One region of the Rhizobium lentis genome, then DNA from elsewhere that is predicted to be linked to it. Evidence: riboswitches for the same ligand, from Rfam matches in the RefSeq annotation. Region 1 holds a riboswitch; each other region holds the start of a gene.

Region 1 (5,674 bases):
GGTCTGTTGGATGCCGCTGGGATCGCAGGCTTCCGCCCGCATCGACCGAAACTTGAAGACGGTAATTTTGCGGCCGTTCAGTCCCCACCGAAGCTGCCGGAAAAAAACCGGGCCGCCATCGTCGGATTTAATGAAAAGCGCGATTGCCAGAAAAAGCGGGGCCAGCACGATCAGTGCGCTGGTGGACACCACGATGTCGATCAGGCGCTTCACCCCCAGACGAACAGCCATCCTTCCCTGGGCATGCGAAAAGCTCTCCGGCCGGCGGATGTTGGAATTCGCAATGACCAGCGACCTGATTTTGTCCTGACGCTGAGACGAATCGAAGCGCGCGTTTCTCTTCGAAGTAAAAGCATTCATTACGCAAAATCCACAAGTTTAAGTGTGAAGCTGAGCCGCAGCGAGACAAATACATGGAGCGATATCGTTTGTCATCAATATCATTAGGAAATTAGTAATCATAAAGACGCCAAAAATGGGAGTAATTCCTGTTAACCTTAATGCCTCTAGTTGAGGTGTGGAAGGATTTATACTTTGAAAGGAGTAGCTCGATTGGGCTGGTGGCTCGTGAGACGGTGCCCGATGTCGATCGCCGGCCTCTCCAGCAGGTAATAGCTGAGGCTTGCGACCAGAAAGACGAGCGCCACGGCCAACCCGCTCGACTGCAGCCATCCGGTGACGACGTTTTGTGTGGAAACGCCGAACGATCCTGGATCGAGCCTCTGGATCAGGATCAGGATGATCTCCTGCCAGATATAGATGCCGAAAGACATTTTTGCGATATAGCGGATTGGCCTGCTATCAAGCAGTCTTCCCACGTGCTGCGAATGGCTTAGTGAAACGAGCGCCGTCGCGACCGCCAGCGGAAAGACCGGAAAGCCATAGGGGATATCGAGCCAGCCGTAGGCTTCGGGGGTGCCGCCAGGCGATGCGACGAGGCGGTAGCCTGCTGCCGCAAGGGCTAGGAGGGCCGTGGCATCAAACCAGGAAGAGCGTCTTGCAGGCAGCATGACTTCGATGCCGGCGGCAAGCGCGCCGAGCGCGAAGACGGCGAAGAAGCCGATCGGATTATATTTGGGCATCCATTCCTTCGCGCCACCCTGCAGGCCATACGCCCAGCCGCGCTCGACGTCGTCGAGCGCAAAGAGGTTCAGGATCGCCATATGGGCAAGAAGCACGACGGCAATGACGCAGATCCAGACGGAGCGGGCAAGGAATGGGCGCTGCCGCAGCGGGGGTAAGCGAAACAGCAGGAGAAAGCATACCGGCAGGAGCACGTAGCTGGTGACCTCGAAGGGAATGGACCAGAGCGGCCCGTCGGCTTCGACAGGAAAGAGCGTGCGCCAATGCCACTGGCTCATGAACAGCAGTCCGGACAGGTAGCGCAGCGCAAGCTCCGGCGTCAGCGGCAGGGCAAGCAACGTCAGGCTGAGAATGAAGCCGACGCTCGCGGCGACCCAGAAGCCTGGAGCGATGCGTGCCGCCCTGCGGATGGCGTAGTTGCCAAGGCTTGGCATGCCGTCGCCGGCGTCGAGCGCGCGCCAGAAGGGGCGGGCAAGAAGGAAGCCACTGAGCACGAAGAAGATTGCGACGCCGAAATTGCCGAAGCGGAGGATGTTTGCGGTCGGCGCCAATTCGTCGGGAATTCTGCGCATGTCGAGCCGGAGCGCGAGATGGTGAGCGAGCACCAGCAGGCAGGCCATCGCGCGCAGAAAGTCGGCTCCGGCGAGTCTGTCCTGTGGTCGCATTTGTTGCCCGCCTTGCCCCATCCGGCTGAAACCGCTCCGACTCAAAACCTTGCCGCGGAAAGCCGCAGCGGGCAAGGCCGGGGCAAATTCAGCCGAGGAGTTCGTTGGTATAATAGGTGGAAAAGTCCGGCTTCTCCTTAAGCACGGCGCCATTCGCATCGACCAAAATGCCGTTCTGGAACAGAAAGCTGCCGATGGCATCGGCCTTTGCCGGGTCAAGCGTGCCGATCACGCCAGCCTCGGATTTCAGGAAATGCCCTTCGATCAACGCCTTCTGAGATGCTTTTACCAGTTGCGTGTTCATCAGCGCGCCGTTGCTTCCCGATATCAGCAGTTCGCAGGCTTCGTCGGGATGGTCGACGGAATAGGCATAACCCTGGCGCGTCGCCTGGATAAAAGCGCGGGCATTTTCCCGGTTTGCCGAGAGATAGGCGTCGCTGGAAACGATCACCGTCGTCTGCTCGTCCGGAATGCCATAGTCGGAATAGTGGAAGCGGCCGATCTTCCGGTTTTCCAGCTCGGCGGCGATGCCTTCCCAGGTGTAGATTTCCAGTGTGAAGTCAATCGAGCCATTGTCCAGCGCCTCATAAGCGGAGGTGCCGAGGGTGACGGTCTTGACGTCGCCCTTGCCGCCGTCATTGCGGATCATCGCCGAGACCAACGCGCTCTCCCAGGTGCCACCGAAGCCGCCATAGGTCTTGCCGTCGAGATCTCGAGGCCTCTTGATGTCGTCGCGCCCGCCCTTGAAGATCAGGCGTGCGGTTTCCGTCTGGACGACGCCGTAGACCATCTTCACGTCACCGCCGCCGGCACGCTGCGTTAGGGCCTCGATCTCGCTGCTGATGCCGAAGTCGGCAACTCCGTTCGACACCAGCGTGCCGGCGCTGGTGTCGGTAAAGGGTAGAATCTCGACATCGAGGCCGGCGGCCGCATAAAAGCCCTTCTCCTTGGCGACGTAAATGCCGATATGGTTCGTGTTGGGCGTCCAGTCGAGCGCGATGCGAACCTTTGCCGGCGCCGATTGAGCAAAGGCGGCGCGGCCGGCGAGGCTTGTTGCGATAGCGGCGAGAATCGTCTGTCGACGGGTGAGCAGCAGCATGGTGACCTCCTCAGGTCTCTAGAGATGATGCCGAAAATTGTGAGCGGTTTTCGGACGACATCAGGCTCTAACTCTTTAAATCAGAACAGGATTCAGATTTTAGGCCGACGGCCTAAAATCATCCTGTTCTAGCGGATGAAGCAGGGTTTGCAGGATTTCGGTCTCTATCGCCTGGGCCGCCGGCGAGCCGAGGTCGGCGATGCTTCTCGGGCGGGGCAGGGGAACGCGGAATTCGCGGATGACGCGCGCCGGACGGGCAGACAGCACGTAGATCCGATCGGAGAGAAAAACGGCCTCACGGACATCGTGGGTGATCAGCAGCGCCGTCCAGCGATGTTCGGTCCACATGCCTTGCAGCCACTCCTGGATCTGCGTGCGGGTCAGCGCATCGAGCGCGCCGAAGGGCTCGTCGAGCAGAAGCATGTCCTGTTTCTGGATGACGGTGCGCAGCAGCGCAGCACGCTGGCGCATGCCGCCGGAAAGGGAGGCGGGGTAGTGATGTTCGAAGCCGGCGAGGCCGAACCGATCGAAGAGCGGCGCAACAGCGGCGCGGGCGGCCCGCCGGCTCATGCCCTTCACTTCCAGCCCGAGGGCGGCATTGTCGATGATCCGGCGCCAGGGCATCAGCGCATCGCGTTGCGGCATGAAGGCAAAGGAATGTGGCGTCTCTTCCAATGCCGCACCATTAAAAAACATGTTGCCGGAATCGGGCCGCAGCGCCTGCGTCAGCAGTCTCAGAACGGTCGATTTTCCGGAACCGGATGGGCCGACGATCGAGACGAACTCGCCGTTTGCGACAGCGAGCGAAATGTCGCCCAAAACCTTCATGCCGTCGAAGGACTTCGAGATGTTGCGCAGCTCAAGCATCTGACCGGTCATCGGCGTCGTTCCTGGGATGGCTGCCAGGGCATGACGAAACGCTGGATCAGCAACGTCAGCGCGAAGAGGCAGAGCGTCAACAGAGCGCTGACGATAACGGCGGCAAGCACCAGATCGGGACGGAAATTGTTCTTGGCGTTGAGGATATAGATGCCGAGGCCGCGCGCGGCACCGGCATATTCGGCGAAAATTGCGCCGACGACGGCATAGGTGATCGAGATCCTGAGGCCGGCGAAGAAATAGGGCAGCGAGGAGGGAAGCCGCGCCAGGCGGAAAATGCGCCAGCGGCTCGCTTTCATCGAGTTCAAGAGCTCGGCAATGTCACGGTCGGTCGCCTCATAGCCCTGAAGCAGAGCGACGAGCAGCGGGAAGAAGGTGACGAGCGCCACCAGCAATATTTTCGGCAAGAGGCCGAAACCGAACCACAGAACGACAAGAGGTGCGATCGCCACCAGCGGCAAGGTCTGGCTGGCGATGAAGATCGGCAGCAATGCGCGGCGCATGAAGGGCATGAAGTCCATCAGGATGGAAGAGACGAAGGCGAAGGCGAGTGACAGCGCGAAACCGCCGAGCGTGGCACCGAGCGTCGGCCAAGTGTTTGATATCAGTGCCTCTCGGTTCAGCCAGCCTTGGATAAGGATGCGCGAAGGTGCCGGCAGGATGGAAGGTTTTATGCCGGAAAGATCGACGTAAAGTTCCCATGCCGCGAGAAAGGCAAAGCCTGCGAGCAAGGCGGGCATCGCGCGATAGATGGCGAGGCGGAGCGTCGCAAGACGCGAATCCGATGGTCGTGGCGATGTCATCGGCGTTCGATTTCGGGCTTTCGTCGGGCCGTTCGTGGCAACTTGTCGACGGCATCGGTCTCGATGCGCGGCCGCACCCGCTTGAGGGCGATTGCCATGACGGTAGCGATAATGATGCAGGCGGAACTGCCGGACGTGGGGTAAAGTGACACTTGCGCGCCGGAAAACATTTGGACCTCGCTCCGCTGGCATTACCCAGATCAGCTTAGAAGGGTCCGGAGACTTGCACCTCGCATCTCAGCCCCGGCGACACGGAGCTCCCCTGTTATTGCAGCGAAAACTATCATTCGGGTCTTCCTGCCGCAACCGCAAAATTGCAAAGCAGTCCGTCTGGCCGGATGGGACCGCAGATAAAAAACACCCGGACGGAGGTCCTGTCCGGGTGTTTTCCGAGGTTCCGTACCTGCCGGGAACGGAACCCGAGCGCTCACCTCTCAGGCGGCTATTCGGCAGGGGTGATCGGTATGGCGGCAAGCGTCGATGTCGTCATTTCACCTGTATCGATCGACGGTCTCACCGTCGCTCTTGCCTGCGCCGCGGCTTCACGGCCGAGGGAGGAGGGGTTATAAAACCTCAACCAATGTTGAGGTCAATAGGAATGAATACGGTTTCTGCAACGCCGCTCGGAAGGCTTCTGACGGTCGGAGAAGTGGCGCAACGCAGTGGTCTTGCCGTATCGGCGCTGCATTTCTATGAGGCCAAGGGGCTGATCTCGAGTATCCGCACGCGCGGCAACCAGCGGCGCTACGGACGCGATGTGCTTCGCCGGCTCGGCATCATCAAGGTGGCGCAACGTGTCGGCATTCCGCTTTCGGAAATCCAGACGGCATTTGCCTCCCTGCCGCAGGGACGCACGCCGACAGTCGCCGACTGGCAGACGCTGTCGGCGCGCTGGAAGAATGAACTCGATGCGCGAATCAGGCAGCTCAGCCTGCTGCGAGACCGCCTGACCGGCTGCATCGGCTGCGGCTGCCTGTCGATCGAAAGCTGCCCTTTGCGCAATCCCTTCGATCGACTCGGCGAGGAAGGGCCGGGCGCGCGGCTGCTGGAGGCCGAAAACGAAGTATGAGCTTTCAGGGGAGAGCCCTAGCCTCTCGCGGAAAGATGATGCCTGCCTTTCTTTCGGCGGGCGCGCTCATATGTTA
Region 2 (5,674 bases), on a different replicon from region 1:
CTCGCTTTCGGCGGGCTTGATTGCAATATCGGCCATCAGTAGCGCACCCTCGGATCGACCAGCAGGTAGAGCATGTCGATCGCAAAATTGATCAGCACGTAGAGGGCGGCGATGACGAGCAGTGCCCCCTGGATGACGGGATAGTCGCGGCGCAGCACCGCCGAGACGACGAGATTGCCGACCCCGGGCAAGCCGAAGACGGTCTCGGTGACAACCGCACCCGAGATCAGCACGGCGGCGGTCAGGCCGAGCACGGTCAGGATCGGGATCAGCGCATTCTTCAGTGCATGCTTGAGGATGACCTTGCGCTCGATCAGCCCCTTGGCGCGCGCGGTGCGGATATAGTCGTCGCCGAGCACATCGAGCATCGAGGCGCGGGTAAAGCGCAGGATCAGCGCCGAAGAGACGATACCGAGCGCGAAGGCCGGCAGCGTCAGGTGATACATCCGGTCCGCAAAGGTCGAGCCCGGCCCGCCATAACCCGAGACTGGGAAGAGGTTGAGCCGGACGGCGAAGAACTGCATCAGGATGAGGCCGAGCCAGAAGCTTGGAATGCTGGCGGCGAACATGGCGAGCGTCGTGGCCGCCTGGTCAATGAAGGAACCACGTCGATAGGCGGCATAGATGCCGATCGGCAGGGCGATGATGCTGGCGATGGCAAGCGAAAACAGCGTCAGGAAGAAGGTCGGTTCGGCCCGATCGACAAGTGCTGCGGTGACCGGCATGTTGAGGAAGATCGACTGGCCGAGATCGCCCTTCAGCAACTGGCCTATATAATAGGCATATTGCAGCCCGAGCGATTGATCGAGGCCGAGCCGGGCCCGGAGATCGGCAATATCCTGCGGCGTCGCATCTGGCCCGAGCATGACGGCGGCCGGATCGCCCGGCGTCACGCGCACGATGACGAAGACGATCGTGACGACCAGAAACATCACGACGATCATGCCGAACAGGCGCTGGAGGATGTAGCGTATCATCCGAACCTTGCTCCTGTTGTTGATGCATGGAGCACCGTCGCGGACCTCGCCCTCCCTCTTCCCTCATTCCTGTGATCGTCACAGGAATCCAGCGCGCCCAAGTCCTTGGGCGCGAAAGAAGCTTCCACTGGATAAGGGTCATTCACGGCGCAGACGCGCCGTGGCTGGATTCCTGTGACGAGCACAGGAATGAGGGAGAGAGAGGCGGCCACAGGAATCACTCCATCACTTCTTGATCGAGGCATTCCAGAAATACGGCCAGGGAGCCGGATCGACGCCTTCGAGCTTGACCGATTTCGCCGAGACGGCGTTGAAATCGCCGATCTTCATGAAGGGCGCGTCTGCATAAACGGCCTTCTGGACATCGGCCCAGAGCGCCACGCGCTTCTTCGGATCGACTTCGGACGTGAAGGCGTCGACGGCGGCCTTGCGGGCCGGCGTATCCCACCAGCCGGGCGAACTCGTCGACAGCGAGCCGATGAGCGCCGGCTCCGGCAGGAAGGGGCTGTGGGTGATGTAGATGTCCCAGAGCTTCGGATCGGTGCGGCGCTGCGTCAGCGTCGCCCAATCCACGACCTGCATGTCGACGGTGAAGCCGGCAAGCTTCAGATATTCGGCGGCGACCTGCGCCATCTTGTAGTGGAACTCGTACTGACGGCTGGTCAGGATGCGGATCGGCTCGCCGTTGTAGCCGGCCTTCTTGGCGGCAGCCGCCGCCCCTTCCGGATCGGCGACATTATAGGCACCCTCGACGCCGGCATCCGTCGACCAGGCAAAGGACTTCGGATAGATGGCGCCGTCGAGCGCATAAAAATCCTTGCTGCCGAAAGCCGCCGCCAGCATGTCTTCCATGCTGAGCGCCTGGCGGATCGCCTTGCGCACCTCGACGTTTGCAGCAGCACCTTCCTTGGTGTTGAAGACGAAAACCGGATAGCCGAAGGGCTTCAGCATGACCGGCTGCGAGGCGGTCGATGCCTTCAGTTTGTCGTAGGATTCGACCGGGATCGAGTCGACATAATCATACTGGCCGGAAATGGCGGCCTCGACGCGGGTGTTCGGGTCCGGCACCGGCACGAAGCGGATTTCATCGAGATATTGATGACGGGCGCCGCCATAACCATCGCTGTCGCCGCTGCGCGAGACATACCCGTCGAAGCGGACGAGCTGGATATACTGGTCGGCCTTGCGCTCCTTCAGCATATAGGGGCCGGTGCCGATGAATTCCTTCATCGGCTCGTCCTGCTTTTCGGACGGGATGATGATCGCCGCCGAATTGTTGAAGGCGAGCAGCGAGGTCAGCGGCGCATAGGGCTGCTTCAGGGTGATGGTAACCGTCGACGGATCGGTCGCCGCGATCTTGTCGATGAAGCCCGCCACCTGCTTGCCGCGCGAGGCGATCTTCATCCATCGGCCAAGCGAGGCGACGACATCCTCCGACGTCATCTCTGTATTGTCGTGGAACTTGATGCCGGTCCTGAGCTTGATCGTATAGGTTTTGCCGTCGGCGCTGATCTCAGGCAGGCTCTCGGCCAGCAGCGGCGTGACATTCCAGCTCTTGTCGAAAGTATAGAGCGTTTCGAAAATATGCTGCGTGACGATGCCGACGAGATCGGCCGTCGACGACATCGGATCGAGCGTCGGCGGCTCGCCGATCGTCGCGACATTGATGACACCGCCCTTTTCCTGGGCAAGCAGCGTCGAAGGCAGGGCGACAAGGGCAGTGCCGAGAAGGAATGCGACCAATGTTTTCATGATAAGGCTCCCAGCTGAGTTCCACAATTATGCAATTCATCTTTTTGTAACAGAATAGGAGATGGAATTATCGTGTCAAGCTGAGGCCGCGGATTATGTTATCGAACCACACCGGACAGGGCGCGAGATCACCGGCCGCGGCCGGCCACCCGCGCGGGATTGGGCATCATGGAGACGTAATGAAGGGGCAGCGCCCAGGACTTCAGGAAAGGGAGAATGAAATGAATATCGACTTCAACCAGGGAAAATGGCTGAACGAGCCGGCCAGCTGGCACGCCGACGACACCGGCCTGACGATGACAACAGGCGAGAAGACCGATTTTTGGCGCGAAACCTATTACGGCTTCACCCGCGACAGCGGCCACTTCCTCGCCTTTCCCACCGGCGAGAGCTTCACCGCGCAGATCCGCATCCAGGGCGAATTCCGCACCCTCTACGACCAGGCCGGCCTGATGGTGCGCATTGACGAAAAACGCTGGGTGAAGACAGGCGTCGAATTCACCGACGGCGAACCCTTCCTCAGCACCGTCGTCACCGACGGCAGATCCGACTGGTCAGTGTCGCAGCCCTTCAAGGAATTGGAGGATTTCCGCATCCGCGTGACGGTGGCAAACGGCGCAATGCGCATCCAGGCCTCCCGCGACGGCAGCCATTGGCCGCTACTGCGGTTAGCGCCCTTCCCGGCTGCCGATCGCTATGAGGTGGGGCCGACAGCCTGTACGCCGGAGCGGAGTGGGTTGAGGGTGCGGTTTTCGGAGTTTTCGGTTGGGCCGGCGATTACGACGGGGCTGCATGATTTGAGTTAGGCAAAATGCCTTCAGGATTGCGCTGGGAAGGCCTCCAGCAATGTCCACGCCCAAGGGCAGCCGCTCCGAAATACCGGAATACTCACTTTCGGAGTGACAGCCGCGCCCATCTCTGCGAAAAGAAACAGGATGAGAGACAGGGGCGTTCGTCGACAGACGGGCTGAGAAGAACCCTTCGAACCTGAACCGGATAATGCCGGCGGAGGGAGTCGCTCGGGGCACCGCGCTCAGGGGCCCCGCGCCTGCCCCGCCCGAAAGGGGCACCATGCAGAACAGAACTACACCGGGCGCCATGCTGAAGGCGATGCGCGAAAAGCCGCCGCTCGTTCAGTGCATCACCAATTATGTTGCCATGAACATCGCGGCCAACGTGCTGCTGGCATCCGGCGCTTCGCCCGCCATGGTGCACGCCGCAGAAGAAGCCGGCGAATTCGCCGGCATCGCAAGCGCGCTGACCGTCAATATCGGCACGCTGTCGACGCAATGGCTCGACGGCATGCAGGCGGCGGCGAAGGCCGCGGCATCCGCCGGAAAGCCCTGGGTCCTTGATCCGGTCGCCCACTATGCCACGGCCTTCCGCCGCAATGCGGTCGCCGATCTGCTGGCGCTCAAGCCGACGATCATCCGCGGCAACGCTTCCGAAATCATCGCACTTGCTGGCGGAGAAAGCCGCGGCCAAGGCGTCGACAGCCGCGATCCGGTCGATGAGGCGGAGGAGTCGGCGCGGCGGCTCGCCGAGCGGCAGCAGGCGATCGTCGCCGTCACCGGTGCGGTCGATTTCGTTACCGATGGCCAAAGGGCCGTCCGCGTCCATGGCGGATCGGTCCTGATGCCGCGGGTCACGGCGCTTGGCTGCTCGCTCACCTGCCTCGTCGGTGCCTTCGCCGCCACAGTGCCGGAGGATATGTTCGGGGCGACAGTCGCCGCGCTTGCGACCTTCGCGGTCGCCGGGGAGGATGCCGCACTCGGAGCGGCCGGCCCCGGCTCCTTTTCCTGGCGTTTCCTCGATGCGCTGTCGGCGCTCGACGCCGAAACGCTCGACGCCAGGGCAAGGATATCGGCCGCATGAAGGCGTTCGACCTCTCGCTCTATCTCGTTCTCGACCCTGATCTCTGCGCCGGGATCGGCATGGTCGAGACCGCACGCCTTGCCGTTGCCGGCGGCGCGACGATGGTGCAATTGCGTGACAAACAGGCCGGCACAGCCCGTATGATCGAGACGGGCCGCGCCTTGAGAGCGGCGCTCGATGGCACCGGCGCGCTCCTCATCGTCAACGACGATGCCGAGGCGGCCATCGCCATCGGCGCCGATGGCCTGCATATAGGCCAGGAGGACATGGATGCGCGCACCGCGCGAGGGATGATCGGACCCGAGATGATCCTCGGCCTCTCGGTGGAAACAGCGCCGCTTGCGGCCGCCGTCGACCCTGATCTCGTCGATTACACCGGCGTCGGACCGGTGTTTGCGACACCGACCAAGGCCGACCACAAGCAGCCGATCGGCTTTGACGGTCTTGCAAGGCTGGTGAAGGCCTCGCCGGTGCCGTCGGTCGCTATCGGCGGTCTCAAGGCGGACCATGTGGCCGAGGTATTTGCAGCAGGCGCCAGGGGGCTTGCCGTCGTCTCCGCCATCGCGGGCACGCCAGACCCCGAGGCGGCCACGCGCCGCATCGCCGCAGAAATCCGAAAGGTGCGTCCATGATCCGCAACGTCCTCTCCATCGCCGGCTCCGACCCCTCGGGCGGCGCCGGCATCCAGGCCGACCTCAAGGCCTTTTCCGCCCGCGGCGTCTATGGCATGGCGGTGCTGACGGCGCTGACGGCGCAGAACACGCAAGGTGTGACCGGCGTGCATCTGGTGCCGCCGCAATTCGTCGCCGACCAGATCAATGCCGTCTTTGCCGATGTGCGCGTCGATGCCGTCAAGATCGGCATGATCGCCAATGCCGGCATCGCCGAGGCTGTTGCCGCAGCGCTTGGCGATCGGCGCGGCATCATCGTTCTCGATCCGGTGATGATCGCCAAGGGCGGCGCCGCCCTGCTCGCGCCCGAGGCGGTCGACGTGCTGACCCGGCGGCTGCTGCCGCTCGCGACGCTTCTGACCCCGAACCTGCCGGAAGCCGCCGCCCTGCTGCGTTTTC
Region 3 (5,674 bases), on a different replicon from region 1:
TAGGGCGCACACCGAACCGGGGAACTGCTTATGCTTGACGACATCGGAATGATCAGACGGCAGTTTACGGCACATGAAACGCTGGACGGGCGGATTGACCAGGCCTTCGAGGCGATGAAGCAGTTGGGCTTCGAGGCGCTGATCTACGATTATACGCCGGTGCCCTACGATCTCGATGGCGCGATCATGTTCCCGTCGTTGCTGAAGCTCCGGAACATCTCCGACGACATGCACGACTATTGGTTTAACCGCGGCTATTTTCGCATCGACCCGGTCCAGCAGGTGGCGTTGCGCAGTACTGCACCGTTCTTCTGGAATTACGACACGAATGCCGACACGCTGATCAACCGCTTCATGAGCGACGACACCGCGCCGGTGACGCGCTATCTGCGCGAACGCGACATGTCGACCGGCGTCACCGTGCCGGTCCATATGCCGGGCGGCGACTATGCGACGGTCACCGGCATCCGCTTCAGCGGGGACGGCGATTTCGAACGGCATGCGCTGCGTTATATCGCCGACTTCAACCTGCTTGCCCATGTCTTTCATGAGACGGCCTATTCGCTTTTCGACATCAAGGCGCGCACCGTCGGCACTATCCGCCTGACAGAGCGGGAACGCGAGTGCCTTCGCCATTCCGCCGAAGGCTACTCCGCCAAGGAAATCTCGCGGATCATCGGCCGCTCCGTGCCGACCGTGGTCATGCATCTCAACGCCGCCGCCAAGAAACTCGGCGCCCGCAACCGTACGCAGGCCGTCGTGCGCGCGACCCATTACCGACTGCTCGACGAGCGTGGCCGGTCATTGCCACCCTATAACTTGTGATAGCTGCCTTCGCCGCTGACGCCACGTTATGGTTTCCAAACTTCCGAGGAATGGAGACGCCGGTGGCCGAAGTCGCAACAAGTGAAGCCTATCTGCCCTTTCGCGACTACCGCACCTGGTACCGCATCACCGGTTCTCTCCAGAGTGACAAGCTGCCGCTCGTCGTCGCCCATGGAGGGCCGGGCTGCACGCATGACTACGTCGATTCCTTCAAGGATATCGCCGCCCTCGACGGCCGCCCCGTCATCCACTACGACCAGCTCGGCAACGGCAATTCCACCCGCCTTCCTGAGAAGGGCCCGGATTTCTGGACGGTCGGTCTCTTCCTCGAGGAGTTGGACGCACTGCTGGCCCATCTCGGCATCCAGGAACGTTACGCCTTCCTCGGTCAGTCCTGGGGCGGCATGCTCGGCGCCGAACATGCGGTGCGCCGGCCGCAGGGACTGAAGGCTCTTGTCATTGCCAACTCGCCAGCCAACATGCACACCTGGGTTGCGGAAGCCAATCGGCTGCGGCAGGAACTGCCGAAAGAGGTGCAGGACACGCTGCTGAAGCACGAACAGGCGGGAAGCCTCACCGATCCGGACTATGTCGCCGCCTCTCGCGTCTTCTATGATCGCCATGTCTGCCGGGTGACGCCATGGCCAGCGGAAGTGGCGCGCACCTTCGCCATCATGGACGAAGACAACACCGTCTATCGCAACATGAACGGTCCGACTGAATTCCACGTCATCGGCACGATGAAGGATTGGACGATCGAAGACCGGCTCGACCGCATCGACGCACCGACGTTGCTGATCTCGGGCAAATATGACGAGGCAACGCCCCTGGTCGTGAGGCCCTATCTCGATCGCGTCCCCGGCTGCGAGTGGGTGCTCTTCGAAAATTCCAGCCATATGCCGCATGTCGAGGAAAGGCAGCTTTGCATGGCGACCGTTTCCCGCTTCCTGTCGCGGCACGACTGAAGCGTGGACGGTCCGTCATGATCGGCCGGCCAGCCATCTCTTGGCGACCCGGCAAGCCATCGTATAGGCCGGATCGAAGACGTTGCCGACATCGTATCGCACTACCTGGCCGAGCAGATGGCTTGCAGCCGTCCTGTCCAGCCCATAATCCGATGCCAGCCAGTTCAGCATTTCACTGGTGGCATGCTGAAGCGCCTGATCGAGGGGCCGGGCATTGCCGATGGTGAAGATGTCTTCGGCAGTTTCTCCGCGCGGCCAGACGAGGCCAGCTCTCTTTTCGACCGTCAGTCGCACCGTGACCTCGAAACTGGTTTCGATGCCGGTGCCGACAATCTCGCCATCTCCCTGTACGGCATGGCAATCGCCCAAAAAGAAAAGGGCTCCTGGCGCCGATATGGGGAAACAAACCGTGGTTCCCGGTCCGAACAGGCGATAGTCCATGTTGCCGCCATACTCGCCGCTGGTCGCGGTCGATATCGCTTGGCCGAGGCTCGGCGCAACCCCGAAACAGCCGATCATCGGCGCGAGCGGCAGGACGAAATTTTCGAGGCCGGGGACCGGCTCCGCCAGCCGGACGGTCAATGCTTCGCGGTCGATCGCCCAGATCGCCATATCGCGCGGCGGCAGGTCGCGAGCCGTTTCCGGATCGATGACATTGGCCGCAACGATGCTTCGGGTAAAACCGGTGCCCCTGGTCGGGATCATGCTGACGATCTCTACCTTCAGCGCATCGCCGGGCTCGGCGCCCTCGACGAAAATCGGGCCGTTCATCGGGTTCGGACCAGATGCCTGCCTGATGCCGTTCTTGTCATAGCCGATCGCGTCGAGCGTCTCGGTGACCACGGTATCGCCACTCGCAATACGGAGCGCCGCCGGTAGAGAACCGATGACATTATGGAAGACCGTCGGAATGAAACGATGCGTGGTCATGAAAATCTCTTTCGTTCAATTACCGGCTGCGGCTGAAAGCCCCGCAGGAGAATTCGAGACTAGACCAGAGACGTCGGGGTGCCAATCCTGCCGAGCTCCGGGCCGCCATAGGCCTCCGCAACCGAGAGCGGGGATGGCCTTGCTTGGTTATATACATGAAAAACAAAAGAGATTTCTCCAAACCGCCCTTCCGCTGCACTCATATTTAAACCGTGGGACCGGATCCGATAGGAGAGAGGGCTTCTTGACATCAGGGCCGCAGCGGTCTTTGATGCAGGTATTCACCAGGGGTGTCCCGGCAAGGGGCTGAGATTCTGCTGAACAATGCGGCTTTGCCGTTTGTGGCGCAGTGACCCGTTGAACCTGATCCAGTTCATACTGGCGTAGGGACGGTGCGGACGCTGCGGCTGTCGGGCGGATTTCGCTTTGTCGCTTGAGTCTTTCCATCATTCCAACACTGGAACTGGGTCTCCAAACGTCAAACCTTGGAGCCTCACCCATGAATATTGTCGCACCCAAGCTTACTCCGATCGTCACCACCGGCCCGCTTCCGGCCTCGACCAAGGTCGTCAAGCCCGGAGCACTCTATCCGGATCTGCGCGTGCCGATGCGCGAAATCAGCCTTCACCCGACCTCCGGCGAACCACCGGTCACGGTCTATGATTCCTCCGGCCCCTATACCGATCCGGCGCATACAGTCTCGATCGACGCCGGGCTGCCGCGATTGCGCGAGAGCTGGATCAGGACGCGCGGCGACGTCGAAGCCTATGAAGGCCGGATGGTGAAGCCTGAGGACAATGGTTTTGCCGCAGGCGAGCGGCTGACGCCGGAATTTCCCATCCGCAACACGCCGCTAAAGGCAAAAGCGGGCCGCGCCGTCACCCAGCTCGCCTATGCGCGCGCCGGCATCGTCACGCCGGAAATGGAGTTCATCGCGATCCGCGAAAACCTTGGCCGGCAGGCCGCAAAGGAGGCGCTCGCGCGCGACGGCGAGAGCTTTGGCGCTGATATTCCCGATTCCGTGACGCCCGAATTCGTGCGGCGGGAAGTTGCGGCGGGCCGCGCGATCATTCCGGCCAACATCAACCACCCCGAGTCCGAGCCGATGATCATCGGCCGGAATTTCCTGGTGAAGATCAACGCCAATATCGGCAACTCGGCGGTCACCTCGTCGATGGCGGAAGAGGTGGAAAAGATGGTCTGGGCGATCCGCTGGGGCGCCGACACGGTTATGGACCTCTCCACCGGCCGCAACATTCACAATATCCGGGAATGGATCATTCGCAATTCGCCGGTTCCGATCGGAACGGTGCCGCTCTACCAGGCGCTTGAAAAGGTGAACGGTATTGCCGAGGACCTGACATGGGAAGTCTACCGCGATACGCTGATCGAACAGGCTGAGCAGGGGGTCGATTATTTCACCATTCATGCGGGCGTGCGGCTTGCCTATATCCCGCTCACCGTCAATCGTGTCACCGGCATCGTCTCACGCGGTGGCTCGATCATGGCCAAGTGGTGCCTGCATCACCACAAGGAAAGCTTCCTTTACGAGCACTTCGAGGAAATCTGCGAGATCTGCCGCGCTTACGACGTCTCCTTCTCGCTCGGGGACGGTCTTCGCCCCGGCTCGATCGCCGATGCCAATGACGCAGCGCAGTTTGCCGAGCTCGAAACCCTCGGCGAACTGACCAAGATCGCCTGGGCCGGGGATTGCCAGGTGATGATCGAAGGCCCCGGCCACGTGCCGATGCACAAGATCAAAGAGAATATGGACAAGCAGCTCAAGGTCTGCGGCGAAGCTCCCTTCTATACGCTCGGACCGCTGACGACCGACATCGCGCCGGGCTATGACCACATCACCTCCGGCATCGGAGCCGCGATGATCGGCTGGTTCGGCACGGCCATGCTCTGCTACGTCACGCCGAAGGAGCATCTGGGGCTGCCTGACCGCAGCGACGTCAAGACCGGCGTCATCACCTACAAGATCGCCGCTCATGCAGCCGACCTTGCCAAGGGACATCCGGCCGCCCGCATCCGCGACGATGCGCTGTCGCGGGCGCGGTTCGAATTCCGCTGGGAAGACCAGTTCAATCTCTCCCTCGACCCGGAAACGGCCCGCTCCTTCCATGACGAAACCCTGCCGAAGGAGGCGCACAAAGTGGCGCATTTCTGCTCGATGTGCGGCCCGAAATTCTGTTCCATGCGAATTTCCCACGACATTCGAGCCGAAGCCCAGAAAGAGGGACTGGAAGCCATGGCCGCCAGATATCGCGATGGCGGTGATCTCTACATGCCGGTCGTTGACGCGGCGAAAACGCCCGCCGAGGAATGACGATGGACATTCTCGTCAAGGGGGCCGGCGTTGCCGGCCTCACCGTTGCGTGGCAGCTCTATCGGCACGGTTTCCGGGTCAGCGTCGCTGAGCAAGGCGACCGGGTCGGCGCTGGCGCATCCGGCTTTGCCGGCGGCATGCTGGCTCCATGGTGCGAAAGGGAAAGCGCGGAGGAGCCGGTACTGGCGCTCGGTCGTCTTGCCGCCGATTGGTGGGAGGCAGCACTGCCCGGTCACGTCACTCGCCGGGGGACGCTTGTCGTGGCAGCCGGGCGCGATGCCGGCGAACTCGACCGCTTTTCCCGCCGGACAAGCGGATGGGAATGGCTGGACGAGCAGGCGATCGCGGCGCTGGAACCCGATCTTGCGGGCCGCTTCCGCAGGGCATTGTTCTTCCGGCAGGAAGCGCATCTTGACCCGCGACAGGCGCTCTCGGCGCTGGCCGCCGGACTCGAGGAGGCCCGCATGCGTCTCATCTTCGGCGTTGCCGGCGATGCTGACCTTGCCCATTATGATCGCGTGATCGACTGCACCGGGGCAGCGCAGATCGGCCGATTGCCCGGATTGCGCGGCGTTCGCGGAGAGATGCTTTGCGTCGAAACGAACGAGATAACGCTCTCTCG

What was found. Region 1 has a riboswitch for thiamine pyrophosphate ahead of J0663_RS07285 (ABC transporter permease). Riboswitches for the same ligand answer to the same signal wherever they lie in the genome.
Region 2: it holds a riboswitch for thiamine pyrophosphate, as region 1 does, so the genes downstream of both, thiM (hydroxyethylthiazole kinase) here and J0663_RS07285 (ABC transporter permease) in region 1, are expected to answer to the same signal.
Region 3: it holds a riboswitch for thiamine pyrophosphate, as region 1 does, so the genes downstream of both, thiC (phosphomethylpyrimidine synthase ThiC) here and J0663_RS07285 (ABC transporter permease) in region 1, are expected to answer to the same signal.

The regions. Positions count from the first base shown of each region.
Region 1 covers NZ_CP071454.1:1,518,025-1,523,698, reverse strand. The annotation lists gene J0663_RS07305 (sugar transferase) at 1-360, opposite strand, end outside; gene J0663_RS07300 (acyltransferase family protein) at 528-1,748, opposite strand; gene J0663_RS07295 (ABC transporter substrate-binding protein) at 1,837-2,847, opposite strand; partial or broken gene J0663_RS07290 (ABC transporter ATP-binding protein) at 2,915-3,726, opposite strand; gene J0663_RS07285 (ABC transporter permease) at 3,723-4,529, opposite strand; TPP riboswitch at 4,690-4,803, opposite strand; gene soxR (redox-sensitive transcriptional activator SoxR) at 5,128-5,598, shown strand.
Region 2 covers NZ_CP071456.1:200,888-206,561, forward strand. The annotation lists gene J0663_RS27280 (ABC transporter permease) at 1-36, opposite strand, end outside; gene J0663_RS27285 (ABC transporter permease) at 36-977, opposite strand; gene J0663_RS27290 (ABC transporter substrate-binding protein) at 1,203-2,729, opposite strand; gene J0663_RS27295 (DUF1349 domain-containing protein) at 2,951-3,535, shown strand; TPP riboswitch at 3,664-3,760, shown strand; gene thiM (hydroxyethylthiazole kinase) at 3,801-4,604, shown strand; gene thiE (thiamine phosphate synthase) at 4,601-5,236, shown strand; gene thiD (bifunctional hydroxymethylpyrimidine kinase/phosphomethylpyrimidine kinase) at 5,233-5,674, shown strand, end outside.
Region 3 covers NZ_CP071455.1:13,570-19,243, reverse strand. The annotation lists gene J0663_RS22250 (helix-turn-helix transcriptional regulator) at 31-825, shown strand; gene J0663_RS22245 (proline iminopeptidase-family hydrolase) at 888-1,790, shown strand; gene J0663_RS22240 (acetamidase/formamidase family protein) at 1,806-2,720, opposite strand; TPP riboswitch at 2,997-3,128, shown strand; gene thiC (phosphomethylpyrimidine synthase ThiC) at 3,220-5,052, shown strand; gene thiO (glycine oxidase ThiO) at 5,055-5,674, shown strand, end outside.